DNA from 3 places in the Mesorhizobium sp. WSM3879 genome. Region 2 is predicted to be linked to each of the others. Evidence: riboswitches for the same ligand, from Rfam matches in the RefSeq annotation. Region 2 holds a riboswitch; each other region holds the start of a gene.
The links. Region 2 has a riboswitch for thiamine pyrophosphate ahead of thiC (phosphomethylpyrimidine synthase ThiC). Riboswitches for the same ligand answer to the same signal wherever they lie in the genome.

Region 1 (4,794 bases), on a different contig from region 2:
GGCGGTCCGGTAGCTGCCCATGCGCGCGAGTAGAAGATAGGGCAAGGTCTGGACCGAATCGCTGCCGAACAGCGCGATAACGCCGAGATCGCCGAGCGACAGCGCCATGGCGAACGCAAAGCCGGTGGCCAAGGGCCGCCGCAGCGACGGCCAGTCGACCAGCCGCAGCCGGTTCCAGCCGGAAATGCCGAGCGCCAGGCAGAGTCGCTCGTGGCGCTCGCTCGCCGCGTCATAGGCAGGGCGGACGGCGCGAATGGCAAATGGCATCGCCATCACCGCATTGACCGCGACGACCATGACAGGTGCGATGGCGAACACATCGGTGATGTTGCGCAGAGCCAGGAACCAGCCGGCGCCGATCACGATCGGCGGCACGACCAGCACGAAACCGGCGCCGGTGTCGGCGGCGTGTTCGAGCAGCGACATGGCGCCGCCCGCGCGGCGCCGCAGGGCCAGTGCGCGTCGGGCGGCAATCAGCGACAGCGACAGCATCACGCAAAGCAGCGCCGAGAGAAAGGAGAGCCCGGCGCTGGTGAGCGTCGCGCGGCGCACGGCGTCCTCGCCGGCCAGCCGCCCAAGATCCGCCTCCAGCCCGGCGAGCACGGTCGCCGCCATCGGTCCGGCGACGAACAGCAGCGCAAGCACGATCAGGCCGGCATTCAACACGGCCTCGGTGGTGCTGGCCGCAAGGTAGCGGCGTGGCGCTACCGGCAGATTCGTATCGCCGGCCGTGTTGGCGCCGAGTCGCGTCAGCATGGCGACCACGACGAAGGTCAGCACGATCTGCAGAAACGTTAGTGTCACGGCCCGCGCGGGATCGAAATCGAAGCGCAGCGCCTGGTAGATCGCGACCTCCAGCGTCGTCGCCGCCGGCCCGCCGCCCAGCGTCAGCACGATGGTGAAGGAGGTGATGCACAGCATGAAGACCAGCCCGGCGACCCCCGGCAGCGCCGTGCGCAGCGCCGGCCATTCGATCAGCCGGAAGGCCGACCGAGCGTCCATACCGAGCTGGCTCGCCAGCCGCCACTGGTCGGCCGGCACGGTGCCGAGCGCCTCGAGGAACAGGCGCGTGGCCAAGGGCAGGTTGAAGAAGACATGCGCGACCAGGATGCCGGAGAGGCCGTAAATGCCCGGCCATTCCCCACCGCCGAACGTGCCGAGGATGCCGGCAAAATAACCGGCATGGCCGTAAAGCGCCAACACGCCGAGCGCGGCGACGATAACCGGCAGCGCCAGCGGCACCGTGAACAACTGCAGGATCAGGCGACGTCCGGGAAAGTTGGTGTGCCTGGACAGGGCGCGGCCGACGAACACTGCCGGCAAGACCGAAAGCAATGTCGACAGCAGCGCCTGCCAAAGCGTGAAGCGGGCGACGCGGAGCAGATAGCTGTCGAAGGCCGCGGCAGCGCTGGACGGACCGCTCGCGCCTTCGAGGATCAGGCCGGCGAAGGCGCCGCCGATGAGCAAAGTGATGGCGACAAGGGCGATGATGCCGGCGGTGATGCGAGGGTCAGGGCGCGGCGTGGATTGCACGCTGCACCACGTTGGCTCGAGCTAGCGAACGCCACGTTCCGTCGCACCCCCCTCTGTCCTGCCGGACATCTCCCTCTCTAGGAGGGAGATTGGCAGCTTTGCCGCTCTTCCTACACCGTCGGCGGCTAGCGAAATCACCGATGACCGCGAATTTCCCCCTTTGCGGGGGAGATGGCCGGCCGGACAGAGGGGGGTGCTCAAGCGCCATCCTGCGTCCTACTTGCTCATCGCCGCCAGCCATTCATCCACCCAGGCCTTGCGGTTGGCCGCCACCTCGTCCGGGCTGAACAGCAGGGTTTTGGTCGGCTTCACCAGCTTTTCGAAGGCCGGGTTGAGCGGCTTGTCGGTCTTGCCGGCCGGGAACATCCAGTTGGTCTCCGGGATGATGTCCTGGAACTTGGGCTCGGTCATGAAGGTTATGAATTTTTCCGCCAGCGGGTTCTTCGCGCCGATTTTGGTGATGCCGGCGACCTCGATCTGCAGATATTCGCCCTCCTCGAAGGACGCCGCCTGATAGCGCTCGGTGTTCTCGGCCACCATGTGGTAGGCCGGCGAGGTGGTATAGGAGAGAACCATCGGCGCCTCGCCCTTGGTGAACAGACCATAGGCCTCGCTCCAGCCCGGCGTCACGGTCAGCACCTTCGGCTTCAGCTTGGCCCAGGCTTCCGGCGCCTTGTCGCCATAGACCGACTTGACCCACAGCAGCAGCCCGAGGCCCGGCGTCGAAGTGCGCGGATCCTGGATGATGATCTTGTCGGGGCCGGCGCCCTCGACCAGTTCCTTCAAGCTCTTCGGCGGGGTCTTCAGCTTTTCGGTGTCGTAGACGACGGCGAAATAGCCGTAGTCGAAAGGCACGAAGGTGTCGTCTTTCCAGCCGCCGGGCACATTCAAATCGGCCACCGCGCCATGCGGCGCGAATAGGCCGCTCGCCTTGGCATCCGCGGTCAGGTTGGTATCGAGGCCGAGCACGACATCGGCCTTGGTGCCGGCGCCCTCCAGCTTGACGCGATTGAGCAGTGCCACGCCGTCGGCAACCGAGACGAATTCGAGATCGCAGCCGCATTCGGCCTCGAATTCCTTCTTCACCGCGGGCCCGGGACCCCAGTCGGCGGTGAAGCTTTCGTAGGTGTAGACGGTAAGCTTGTCTTTCGCCTCGGCAGGCCCGACGCCCACCAAAAGCGAAACAAGGCCGGCTGCAAGAACAAGGTTGGACAATAGCGAGCGCATCGGCGCCTCCTTCGTTCGCGTTAAAGGAATTCAGGCGTCGGATGGTCCGAAACGTCTAATCCCTCCGCCGGTACAAACCGGATCAGGTTCAGCGGGTTGGCTTTGTGCCTCTCAGCCGGTTCGCAAAATCAGCGTCCGGCACCCCGTTAGAGCATTTCGAGACATAGGCCCGGCCGATGCGGCGCGCAAGCGGAAGTTTCCTGGGCATCCATCAGGGTTCACCGCGGTAGCGAAGTGCGATTCCGTTTGGACGCGCCCGCTTCCGTTTCGTTGGCCGGGCTGGTAAGGGCGACGGCCATGGGCACATTCACCATCCTGCTTGGCGGCGATCTCGTCCGCACGCCTCGGCTCGATCGCCAGATCGAAGGCTCCCGCATCATCGCCGCCGATGCCGGTATCGGCCATGCCGATATGCTTGGCCTGCTGCCGGAGCTCTGGGTCGGAGATTTCGACTCGGTGCCGGCGAGCCTGCCGGAGAATCTGGCCGCCGTGCCGCGCAAGATTTTCCCGACCGAGAAGGATATGACCGACGGCGAGCTCGCCATTGCCGAGGCGCTGGCGCGCGGCGCCACCAGCCTGGTGCTGGCCGGCGCCTTCGGCGGCAAGCGCGCCGATCATGCCTTTCTGCATTTGGCTCTAAGCGTGCGGCTGGCCGAGGCGGGCACAACCGTGCTGCTGACCAGCGGCGCCCAGGAGGGCGTGCCCATCCTGCCGGGCAAAGCCGGCTTCGACTACGCCAACGGCACGCTGTTCTCGGTGCTCGGCTTCTCCGACCTCGCCGGCCTGACGGTCTCAGGCGCCAAATGGCCGCTGGACGGTGTCGAGGTGGCGTTCGGCTCCTCGCTTACCATATCAAATGAGGTCAAGGGCCGGCTCCATATCGCGCTCGAGCGTGGCCGGGCGCTGCTGCTCGCCCACCCCTATCCTCTTCCCGAAAGCTGACATGGCCCCGCCTCTTCTCAATCTGGATGGCATAAAACTGACTTTTGGCGGCACGCCGCTGCTCGACGGCGCGGTACTGAGCGCCTCCGCCGGCGAGAAGATCGCGCTTGTCGGCCGCAACGGTTCGGGCAAGTCGACGCTGCTCAAGATCGTCGCGGGGCTAATCGAACCGCAGGACGGCGAAGTATTCCGCCAGCCCTCGGCAACGGTGCGCTACCTGCCGCAAATGCCCGATATGGATGGCTTCGCCAGCGTGCGCGCCTATGTCGAAGCCGGCCTCGGGCCGGCCGACGACCCGCATCGCGCCACTTATCTGATGGAGCATCTCGGCCTGACCGGCGAGGAGCGGCCGAACGACCTTTCCGGCGGCGAGGCGCGCCGCGCAGCACTCGCTCGCGTCATGGCGCCGGAGCCCGATATCCTGCTCCTCGACGAGCCGACCAACCATCTCGACCTGTCGGTCATCGAATGGCTGGAAGAAGAGCTTGCCCGCACCTCGTCGGCCGTGATCCTGATCTCGCACGACCGCCGCTTTCTCGAGCGCGTCTCGCGCGCCACCGTCTGGCTCGACCGCGGCCAGACGCGCCGGCTGGACAGGGGGTTCGCGCATTTCGAGGAATGGCGCGACCAGGTGCTTGAAGAGGAAGAGCGCGAACAGCACAAGCTCGGCCGCCAGATCGTGCGCGAGGAGCATTGGCTGCGCTATGGCGTGACCGCCAGGCGCAAGCGCAACATGCGCCGGCTCGGCGAGCTGCAGGCCATGCGCCAGCGTTTTCGCAGCCATCGCGGCGCCGAGGGTTCGGCGACGATGGTGGCAAGCGACGCCGCTGAATCCGGCAAGCTGGTGATCGAAGCCAAAGGCATCGAGAAGAGTTTTGGCGACCTCACCGTGGTCAAGGGCTTTTCGACCCGTATCCAGCGCGGCGACCGTGTCGGCCTTGTCGGCCCGAACGGCGTCGGCAAGACGACGCTTCTCAAGATGCTGACCGGCGAGCTGGCGCCGGATGCCGGCACCGTGCGGCTTGGCGTCAATCTGGAAATCGCAACGCTCGATCAGAAGCGCGAGGCCGTCGACCCGCAGGAGACGCTGGC
Region 2 (4,794 bases):
TACGCATGAACCGCAAAGAGCCCGCTCCGCTATCCGTATGGCGGCCCCTCAATCTTGACCGCTTTCTGCTTGGAGCACCTCATTACCCCGAACATGTCGACGAAGGCTGCTGGCAGCGTGACGCCGAGCGCATGGCCGCCGCCGGCGTCAACACAGTGCGTATGGGAGAGTTCGCCTGGCACATTTTCGAGCCCCGCGAAGGCAAGTTCGAGTTCGGCCTGTTCGATCGCGCGATCGAACTTCTCGGCCGCGCGGGGATCGACACGATCATGTGCACGCCGACAGCCACCCCTCCCCGCTGGCTCACCGTCAACTATCCCGAAGTGCTGCGCGTCGACATGAACGGGCGGGCCTCGAGCCACGGATCGCGCCAGCATGCCGACACCACAAGCCCGGTATTCCGCGCCCACAGCCGCCGCATCACCCGCGCCATGGCCGAGCATTATCGGCACAACCCGCGTGTGATCGGCTGGCAGACGGACAACGAGCTCAACACCACGGTGTCGGAATCGTTCGCGCCTTCGACAAGGCTGGAGTTCCAGAAATACCTGCAGAAGGCCTACGGCACCATCGAGGCGTTGAACTTCGCCTGGGGCGGCCACTTCTGGGCGACGGCCTACGACGATTTCTCGCAGATCGACCTGCCGAGACCGCTCATGCCGTCCTACCCCAGCCCCGGCCATGTGCAGGACTACCATCGCTTTCTGGCCGCAGCGACCGCCGCCTTCCAACATGACCAGGTCGAGATCCTGCGTGCCGCCAATCCGGACTGGTTCATCTTCCATAATCTTGGCCAGCTTGCCGACATCGACTTCCGCGGTCAGTTCGGACAGGACCTCGATTTCATCGGCTTCGACATCTATCCGATGCTCTATGACGAGATGCGCCGAACCGGCGGGCATGCGGCGACCCAGGCCCTCCATCTCGACATATGCCGCGCCTATTCCGGCAACTTCATCGTTCCGGAGCAGGCCTCAGGCTTCGGCAGCCAGCCCGGCTTCTCGACGATGACGCCGGAGCCCGGCGAGATGCGTCGCATGGCCATGACCTCGGTGGCCCGCGGCGCCGACGGTGTCATGTTCTTTCGTTGGCGTCCCGCGCATTTCGGCGCCGAGATCTACTGGATGGGCGTCATCGATCACGACGACGTGCCGCGCCGCCGCTATGACGAGGCAAGCCGCTTCTTCCATGAGATCGCCGCCGCGAAGGAGCAGATTCTTGGCACCGCAGTGCGCATGGACCTCGGCATCGCCGGCGCGGACTTCGACAACCAGGAGGCTCACAAGACCTATCCGATCGGCCTCCCCAGTCCGCTCGAAGACGCGACGCTGCTTCATCGCCACTGCTATCAGAACGGCATTGCATGCGGGTTCATTCATCCCGAAGACGATCTTTCGCGGCTCAAGGCGCTCTACGTCCCGCATTGGGTGATGTGGAAGAATGAATGGAACGAGGCTGTCGAAACATTCGTCCGCAACGGCGGTACGCTGATCCTATCGGCATTGAGCGCGACGAGGGACGAGAACAACCACATCATTCGCGAGCAGGCTCCCGGCAAGGCCCTTGCAGCCCTGAGCGGCGTCAGGGTGACGGAGTTCGGCCGCGTCGTTCCCGAAGGCGCCAGCGGCCTGTTTCCGCTGTTTCGTCCGGCTCCGATGGGCACCTATGCACCGCCGCCCCTCCCGGCCTCGTCCGCGGAACGCAAATACCTGTTCACCCTTGGCAATGAAGAATTCCAGGCTGCGCATTTGTACGAGGTGCTTGACGTAGCGCCTGACACCGAGGTGCTCGGCGTCTGGTCGAACCGCTTCGCCGCCGGCTCTCCGGCAATCACCGCCCGCAAGGTCGGGCAAGGTCGGGTTGTCTATGTCGGCACGTATCTCACGCCGCAACTGACGGAGAAGCTTGTCGATGTCGTGCTGGCCAAAGCCGGTATAGCGCCTTTGCTGCCCGACCTGCCTGCCGGGGTGGAGGTCTCTGTCAGGGAAGCCGACGACCGCCGGCTGATGTTCGTGCTGAACACCACGGAAGTCGCCGTGATCTTACCCAAGGTCCCAAAGGGCCTCGACCTGCTGACGGGCAAGGCCGTTGAAGGAACGCTGCAAGTCGACCCTTACGGCTGCGCAATAATTCGGTCCTGAACAAATCGAACCAGCGTCCATAGACGCCGAACAGATGCTCTTCGAGGCGAAAAATGCGTTCTTCAATCCGCCGCCACAAGGGATCGCAAAAGCGTTTCCTTGGCGGATGACAAGTGGGCCCCGACTGCCAGCTCGACGCGCGCAAGGTCGTGGCTCAATGGGCGTCGATGTAAGAGATGCTCGATCAAAGCTGCGTGGCTGCGCCGCTTCTCGTCGCTTGTTCCAGGCTGGAGAAGTCATGAAGTCGAGTTGACAGGATAGCGTCGCATCGTCCAACCTAGGCGCCTCACCAGGGGAGTCCCGGCAAGGGGCTGAGATACTGCTATCGCGCGCAGTGACCCGTTGAACCTGATCCAGTTCATACTGGCGTAGGGACGGTGCGAGGCTTCGCGGGTCGGCAATCCGGCTTCGGCATTCGGGCAGTGCCCGCATTCTAAGCGAAGCGTCACTTCCTCCTCATCGCGTGGACTGGGTCTCCGTTGCACTCGAGCAAGGAGGCTCACTCATGAATGCCCACACCCCGACCGTCACCGTCGGCGAACTCCCAGCTTCGAAGAAGGTCCACAAACCCGGTCAGCTTCACCCGGAGCTGCGGGTGCCGATGCGCGAGATCTCGGTCCACCCGAGCGCCGGCGAGCCGCCGGTCACTGTCTACGACTCGTCCGGTCCCTACACGGACGCCACGGTGAAAACCGACATCGAGCGTGGCTTGCCACGGCTGCGCGAGGCATGGATCGAGGCGCGCGGAGACGTGGGGCGCTACGAGGGCCGCACGATCAAGCCGGAAGACAACGGCTTCGTCTCAGCCGATCGCCTGACGCCGGAATTCCCGGTTCGCAACAGACCGTTGCGCGCGGCCGGCGGCCGCGCTGTCACACAGCTCGCCTATGCGCGCGCCGGCATCATCACGCCTGAGATGGAGTTCGTCGCCATCCGCGAGAACCTCGGCCGTGAGCAGTTGCGTTCGAAACTTCAACGCGATGGCCAAAGCTTCGGCGCCGCGATCCCTGACTTCGTCACGCCGGAATTCGTGCGCGACGAGGTGGCGCGCGGCCGCGCCATCATCCCGTCCAACATTAACCACCCGGAAAGCGAGCCGATGATCATCGGCCGCAATTTCCTGGTCAAGATCAACGCCAATATCGGCAACTCCGCCGTCACCTCGTCGATGGCCGAGGAGGTCGAGAAGATGGTGTGGGCGATCCGCTGGGGCGCCGACACGGTGATGGACCTCTCGACCGGACGCAACATCCACAACATCCGCGAATGGATCGTGCGCAATTCGCCGGTGCCGATCGGCACGGTGCCGATCTACCAGGCGCTGGAGAAGGTCGGCGGCGTCGCCGAGGAACTGACCTGGGAGGTGTTCCGCGACACCCTCATCGAGCAGGCCGAGCAGGGCGTGGACTATTTCACGATCCATGCCGGCGTGCGCCTGCCCTATATCCCGCTCACCGTCGATCGCGTCACCGGCATCGTGTCGCGCGGCGGCTCGATCATGGCCAAGTGGTGCCTACATCACCACAAGGAGAGTTTTCTCTACGAGCATTTCGAGGAGATCTGCGACATCGCCCGGGCCTTTGACGTGGCGTTCTCGCTCGGCGACGGCCTTCGCCCCGGCTCGATCGCCGATGCCAATGACGCGGCCCAGTTCGCCGAGCTGGAAACGCTCGGAGAGCTCACCAAGATCGCCTGGTCCAAGGACTGCCAGGTGATGATCGAGGGCCCCGGCCACGTGCCGATGCACAAGATCAAGCAGAACATGGACAAGCAGCTCGCGGTCTGTGGCGAAGCGCCGTTCTACACGCTCGGGCCGCTCACCACCGACATCGCGCCGGGCTATGACCACATCACATCGGGCATCGGCGCGGCGATGATCGGCTGGTTCGGAACGTCGATGCTCTGCTACGTCACGCCGAAGGAGCATCTCGGCCTGCCCGACCGCGACGACGTCAAGACTGGCGTCATCACCTACAAGATCGCCGCGCATGCCGCCGACCTCGCCAAGGGCCATCCGGCCGCCCAGGTCAGGGACGACGCGCTGTCGAGGGCGCGCTTCGAGTTCCGGTGGGAGGACCAGTTCAACCTGTCGCTCGATCCGGAGACGGCGCGCGCCTTCCACGACGAAACCCTACCGAAGGAGGCGCACAAGGTGGCGCATTTCTGCTCCATGTGCGGTCCCAAATTCTGCTCGATGCGGATCTCGCATGACATCCGCGCGGAAGCGCAGAAGGAAGGGCTCGCGGCCATGGCAGCGAAGTACCGCGACGGCGGCGATCTCTATATGCCGGTCGACAGCACCTCCGAGCGCACGGACACGCCATGAAGGTGCTCGTTCGCGGCGCTGGCGTTGCCGGATTGACGCTCGCGCACGAGCTGGCAACGCGCGGCGCCGAGGTGACCCTTGTCGAGAAACGCCTCGATATCGCCGGCAATGCCTCCTGGCAGGCCGGCGGCATGCTCGCGCCCTGGTGCGAGCGCGAGAGCGCCGAAGAGACCGTGCTGACGCTCGGACGCGACGCAGTTGATTGGTGGGACGCGGCCTTGCCCGGCCATGTCTCGCGCCGCGGCACGCTGGTGCTGGCGTCTGCGCGCGATGCCGGCGAACTCGACCGGTTCGGCCGCCGAACGTCCGGCTTCAGGCAGTTGGACG
Region 3 (4,794 bases), on a different contig from region 2:
AGGCGAGGCTATGCGTACGTCCCTCTCTCGCGAATATCCATGCCGCGGCGGGCCTCGAGGCGGCGCTTGACGGAAGGAGGGCATGGGTCCTGCGCTGCCGCGCCCCCTGCGCACCGACACCGAGACCTGCCTGCGCATCGGGGGCTACATCCGTTACGACGTCGGCTTCGGCGATGTCCGATCGTATGACGGGGCAAGAACCACCGATGTGAGAACTGGCGAGGTTCAGGGCACCACAACACGCGTTTCACGTTCAAAACTTGGACGCGCCAGGAGACCGAACTCGGCGCACTGAGGACCTACACTGAAAACCGCGTGAATTTCGGCAACCGCAACGCTTATCCAGGCCCGGACAGTCCTCAAAACTATGGCTTCAATAGCGGCGTCAAATTGACTTCCGCCTGGTTCCAGCTTGGTGGCCTCCGAGTTGGTAAGGACCATTCGCCCTTCGACACGCTTACAGGCTACGCCGGACCTCATCAACGTACTCGTTCCGTACGGCGACTTCGATACCAACGTGGCCCAGTATTACTTCGATGCCGACAATGGCCTTTCGGCTCTGGTTTCACTTGAACAAGGGTCGGGTGTAGTCGGTACTAACCACAGCCATGTCCCGCACGTCGTCTTCGGCGTAAAACAAACGCAGGGCTGGGGCGCGATCACCAGCGTAATCGCTCGTGACAGCAACTACGATGCTTTGGGCGGCAAGATCCGCGTCGATGTCAATGTCACGGATGTGCTGTCGCTATTCGGAATGTTCGGCTATGGCTCCATTGGCGTTATCAACGATGATCCAACCAGTGCAATCGCCGCTCACGGTCGCGGCTTCTACAAAACTTGGAGCGGCAACTGGGCCTTCTGGGCCGGCTCCACTCACGCACTCGACGAGAAAACTTCGTTCAACCTTCAGATCTCGGGCGGTCAGTTCAAGAACTATGGTGTGGCCGCAAACGTCGTCTACACGCTCGTTGCCGGTTTCACGGCGACGGTCGAAATCGACTACGGCCACTACGGCATCGGCATGGTCGACCCTTCGAACGTGAATTCGACGAAGGCTGACAAAAAAGATTGCCTCGGCGGCATCCTCAGTTTCCAACCGGTCATTCTAATTGAATGAACTCTCGGTGGTCGATTGCGCGACTAGACTTTCTCGCCAGCTTGGCGACCATGCCCTTGCTCGAAAGCGAGCGCGGCTACAACACCACAATCGCTGCACCCCAGATCGCACTCAACCGGACGATGATCTTTGCAGAGAGCAACTTCGTGGCAGCACCTCTCTCTATCGGTTTACGCATCGGCGGTGCGGCCGAGTTCGGAGGATTGCGAGCCAGCCCGAATTTTGCTCGCTCGAAAGGCTTGGTTGAGCTTGCAAAGGCTTATCTCCCGGCCCTGGATGGTCCCGGCGGCATGGTGTGGAGCGGCCACCGGCCCGCGACCCCGGATACCTTACCGGTCATCAGCCGCTCCGCGACCGATGCTCACATTCTGTATGTGTTCGGGCACGGTCACCTGGGCCTCACACAAGGCCCGACCACGGGCAAACTGGTTGGCGATCTGCTGTCTGGGCGTGACCCGCCAATACCACTCGAACCCTATACAATCGAGCGCTTCAGTGCCGCCGGGCGGACAAATAGTCTTTGAGCCAGGCGATCCGGAATGTCGCGATGCATTTTGCGTAAGGGCTTTAGTGACGATTGGAAGCGTTGATGATCGATGAGGTTAAGTAAGCCGATTCCTCTTCACTGCGCTTGACGAGATAGGGCCCGCCTGTCCAACAGAGGCAGTCACCAGGGGGTCCCGGCAAGGGCTGAGATACTGCTGGTCGCGGCGCAGTGACCCGTTGAACCTGATTCAGTTCATACTAGCGTAGGATGGTGCAAGCGCTTCGCGGGGTTTACGCCCGAGGTCCTGTTTCGAGCAGGGCGACCAAAGCGTCTTTTCATCCTTCCGGCACAGAGCTGGGTCTCCAATGCATGAGCAAAGGAGCCTCAAGAGATTGCCCTCACCCCCGCCGTGTCGACGGGACCACTGCCCACCTCGCGAAAATCCACAAGCCCGGTGCCATCCACCCGCACATCAGGGTGCCGATGCGGGAGATCTCCCTCCATCCGACGGCCGGCGAGCCGTCCGTGGCCGTTTACGATCCGTCCGGCCCGTACACCGACCCGGCAGTCGAAACCTGCATCGAAATGGGCCCTGCCCGCCCATGCCAGGAATGGATCATGGCGCGCGGCGATGTCGAGGCCTATGACGGCCGCCATGTCAGGCCGGAGGACAATGGATCTGCGACGGGCGAAAGCCTGACGCTGGAATTTCCGATGCGCAACCGGCCGCTGCGAGCGAAGTCCGCCAAGGCCGTGACGCAGATTGCCTATGCGCGCCGGCATCATCACGCCTGAGATGGAGTTCGTCGCCATCCGCGAGAACCTCGGCCGTGAGCAGTTGCGTTCGACACTTCAACGCGATGGCGAAAGCTTTGGCGCCGCGATCCCTGACTTCGTCACGCCGGAATTCGTGCGCGACGAGGTGGCGCGCGCCCGCGCCATCATCCCGTCCAACATTTACCACCCGGAAAGCGAGCCGATGAGATTATCGGCCGCAATTTCCTGGTCGAAGATCAACGCCAATATCGGCAACTCCGCCGTCAGCTCGTCGATGGCCGAGGAGGTCGAGAAGATGGTGTGGGCGATCCGCTGGGGCGCCGATACGGTGATGGACCTCTTGACCCGGCGCAACATCCACAACATCCGCGAATGGATCGTGCGCTCCGAAGCGAGAATGGCAGGGTGCTCGCTTGATGCGGTCACGGGTGCCGAATCGAGACTCGCCGTCAACAGCTTCGACACGGGGCGGCCCTGAGCTGCTTGAGCGGGCGAAGGTTCGATAGCACCCGCCGAAGTGAGGCGGTCAGTACCGCGGATTGCGCGTGAATGCATCCAAAACGTGAATGTTCGTAATTGAAGCAATCGATTTCTCTGGTCGACGGATGATGAATATGAAGGCGTCACGAGGCCGAGGATGCGATCTGGATACCCAGGCCACCAGAGGGTCGGGGAAGCAACAACCACGTATTGGCGCAGATAGCTCGGACCAGGTGAGAATGGCCGCTACCAACCGCATACCGCCGGTGAGGACAATGACAAGCTCAGCGGCGGTCCCGACGAGGATGTCGTCTGTGCGCCGACATGAAGCGCTGCGTGACGCGCTGGTCGTATGCCGAGTTGTTCGGGGTAGTTGCGATCATGTTGCCACATCATGGTGGTTGCGAGCGCAGTTCCCGCCATGCCAACCGCAAATGATAAACTTAGTTCACGTCCAGGAGCGAAAGCAATATGCATCGTCGTAGTCTGATCAAAGGGTTCGTTGCACTCGGCGCGTGTCCCATTTGCGCTGATGCCGCGGGGGCGGCGAGCACCCATTGGGGATATGCCGGCCCGGCCGGGCCCGAACACTGGGGCGATCTGGATAAGACAAATTTCGTCTGCTCGGCGGGCACACAGCAATCGCCGGTCGATATCAAGGGCGCGGTCAAAGCGGATATTCCGCGCATCGCCATAGGTTGGCACAGCGGCGGCGGCAGGATGGTGAACAACGGCCACACCATTCAGATCAACCTGCCGCAAGGCAGCACGCTCACTCGAGGGGATCGTGTGTATGAGCTGCTCCAGTTCCATTTCCATGCGCCAAGCGAGCACCACGTCGCGGGCAAGAGCTTCCCGATGGAAGCGCATTTTGTCCATAAGGACACCGACAGCGACACTCTGGGTGTGCTGGGCGTTTTTCTAGTGCCAGGCGACACAAATGCCAGCTTTGCCAGGCTTGCTGCAGCATTTCCCGCAACATCAGGCGAAGAGGCAGCCGTCGACGAGGTCGACCCGAACGGGCTTCTGCCGGCTTCGCTTGGCTACTGGACATATGAAGGATCTTTAACGACGCCGCCATGCACCGAAAACGTCGACTGGATGGTGGCGACGGAACCGGTTGAGGTCGACCCAGCGGACATTAAGCGCTTTACCTCGCTCTATCCCCGGAACGCGCGCCCTATCCGTTCGCCCAATCGGCGCTTCATCCTGGGCCTCCCCTGAGGCCCCTGCCGCCGTGAGGGAGCGAAGCGCCGCCTGCGCGGAGATTCATCTGCTTCCAAGATCGTAAGGCGCCCGTTGGGCGCTCATTCTGGTCCTGGAAGCGGACCATGACCAAATTCGGCAACGGTGTTTAAGCCGTCCAAGGAGAGAGGTAGGTGTGGCTTTCCTGTTCCAGCAGCATCCGGCCGCATACCGAACCCGGGTGGCGCCGGAATTCTCGTCGGACCGCCGCCAGGCGGGCACGACGGATCAAACGCCGTTTCCTTGGAAAACATGGCTCAGTTCCGATAAGGCAATTCTAATTGGCCTAGCCGCCTCGGTTGCGCTCTTGGTCGGAACCCAGTGGCAGGCTCCCGAGATCAACGACGCGGTCCTAAGCCAGCTGCGTACTATTCAGATCAACGATGCATTGCTCCAGCGGGACGTCGCTCGCGCGCGAACCGATATGGCATTGGACTTCCGTTCGGTTGCGTCTGCGGGACAGGCGCTGCAAAGCGACGTCGAAAACTTGCAACACCATTTGGAGATTTCGCCAGATGAGAGCTCCAGGGAATCCGCACTGCTCGCGCAGCTTAAAAACTCGATCAAAAACACTGAGGCGGCCATCTCAGCCTGGGTCAAGCAAAATCAGCTCATGAAAAGCTCTGTCGCAGACCTTGCTCGCTCGATTTTTCTCCCTGGAGAGGGCAGGCTTGAACTTTCCAAGCTA

Region 1: another riboswitch for thiamine pyrophosphate. It lies ahead of thiB (thiamine ABC transporter substrate binding subunit); the one in region 2 lies ahead of thiC (phosphomethylpyrimidine synthase ThiC).
Region 3: another riboswitch for thiamine pyrophosphate. It lies ahead of CK218_RS31325 (phosphomethylpyrimidine synthase ThiC); the one in region 2 lies ahead of thiC (phosphomethylpyrimidine synthase ThiC).

What each region holds. Positions count from the first base shown of each region.
Region 1 covers NZ_NSFZ01000007.1:44,997-49,790, reverse strand. Annotated here, with positions in the region: gene thiP (thiamine/thiamine pyrophosphate ABC transporter permease) at 1-1,533, opposite strand, end outside; gene thiB (thiamine ABC transporter substrate binding subunit) at 1,750-2,760, opposite strand; TPP riboswitch at 2,803-2,916, opposite strand; gene CK218_RS17090 (thiamine diphosphokinase) at 3,058-3,702, shown strand; gene CK218_RS17085 (ABC-F family ATP-binding cassette domain-containing protein) at 3,704-4,794, shown strand, end outside.
Region 2 covers NZ_NSFZ01000004.1:120,923-125,716, forward strand. Annotated here, with positions in the region: gene CK218_RS10465 (beta-galactosidase) at 6-2,141, shown strand; TPP riboswitch at 2,423-2,534, shown strand; gene thiC (phosphomethylpyrimidine synthase ThiC) at 2,647-4,467, shown strand; gene thiO (glycine oxidase ThiO) at 4,464-4,794, shown strand, end outside.
Region 3 covers NZ_NSFZ01000020.1:63,235-68,028, forward strand. Annotated here, with positions in the region: partial or broken gene CK218_RS28765 (porin) at 119-1,117, shown strand; gene CK218_RS28770 (FAD-binding oxidoreductase) at 1,174-1,641, shown strand; TPP riboswitch at 1,780-1,890, shown strand; partial or broken gene CK218_RS31325 (phosphomethylpyrimidine synthase ThiC) at 1,970-2,769, shown strand; gene CK218_RS28780 (carbonic anhydrase) at 3,333-4,085, shown strand; gene CK218_RS28785 (ATP-binding protein) at 4,243-4,794, shown strand, end outside.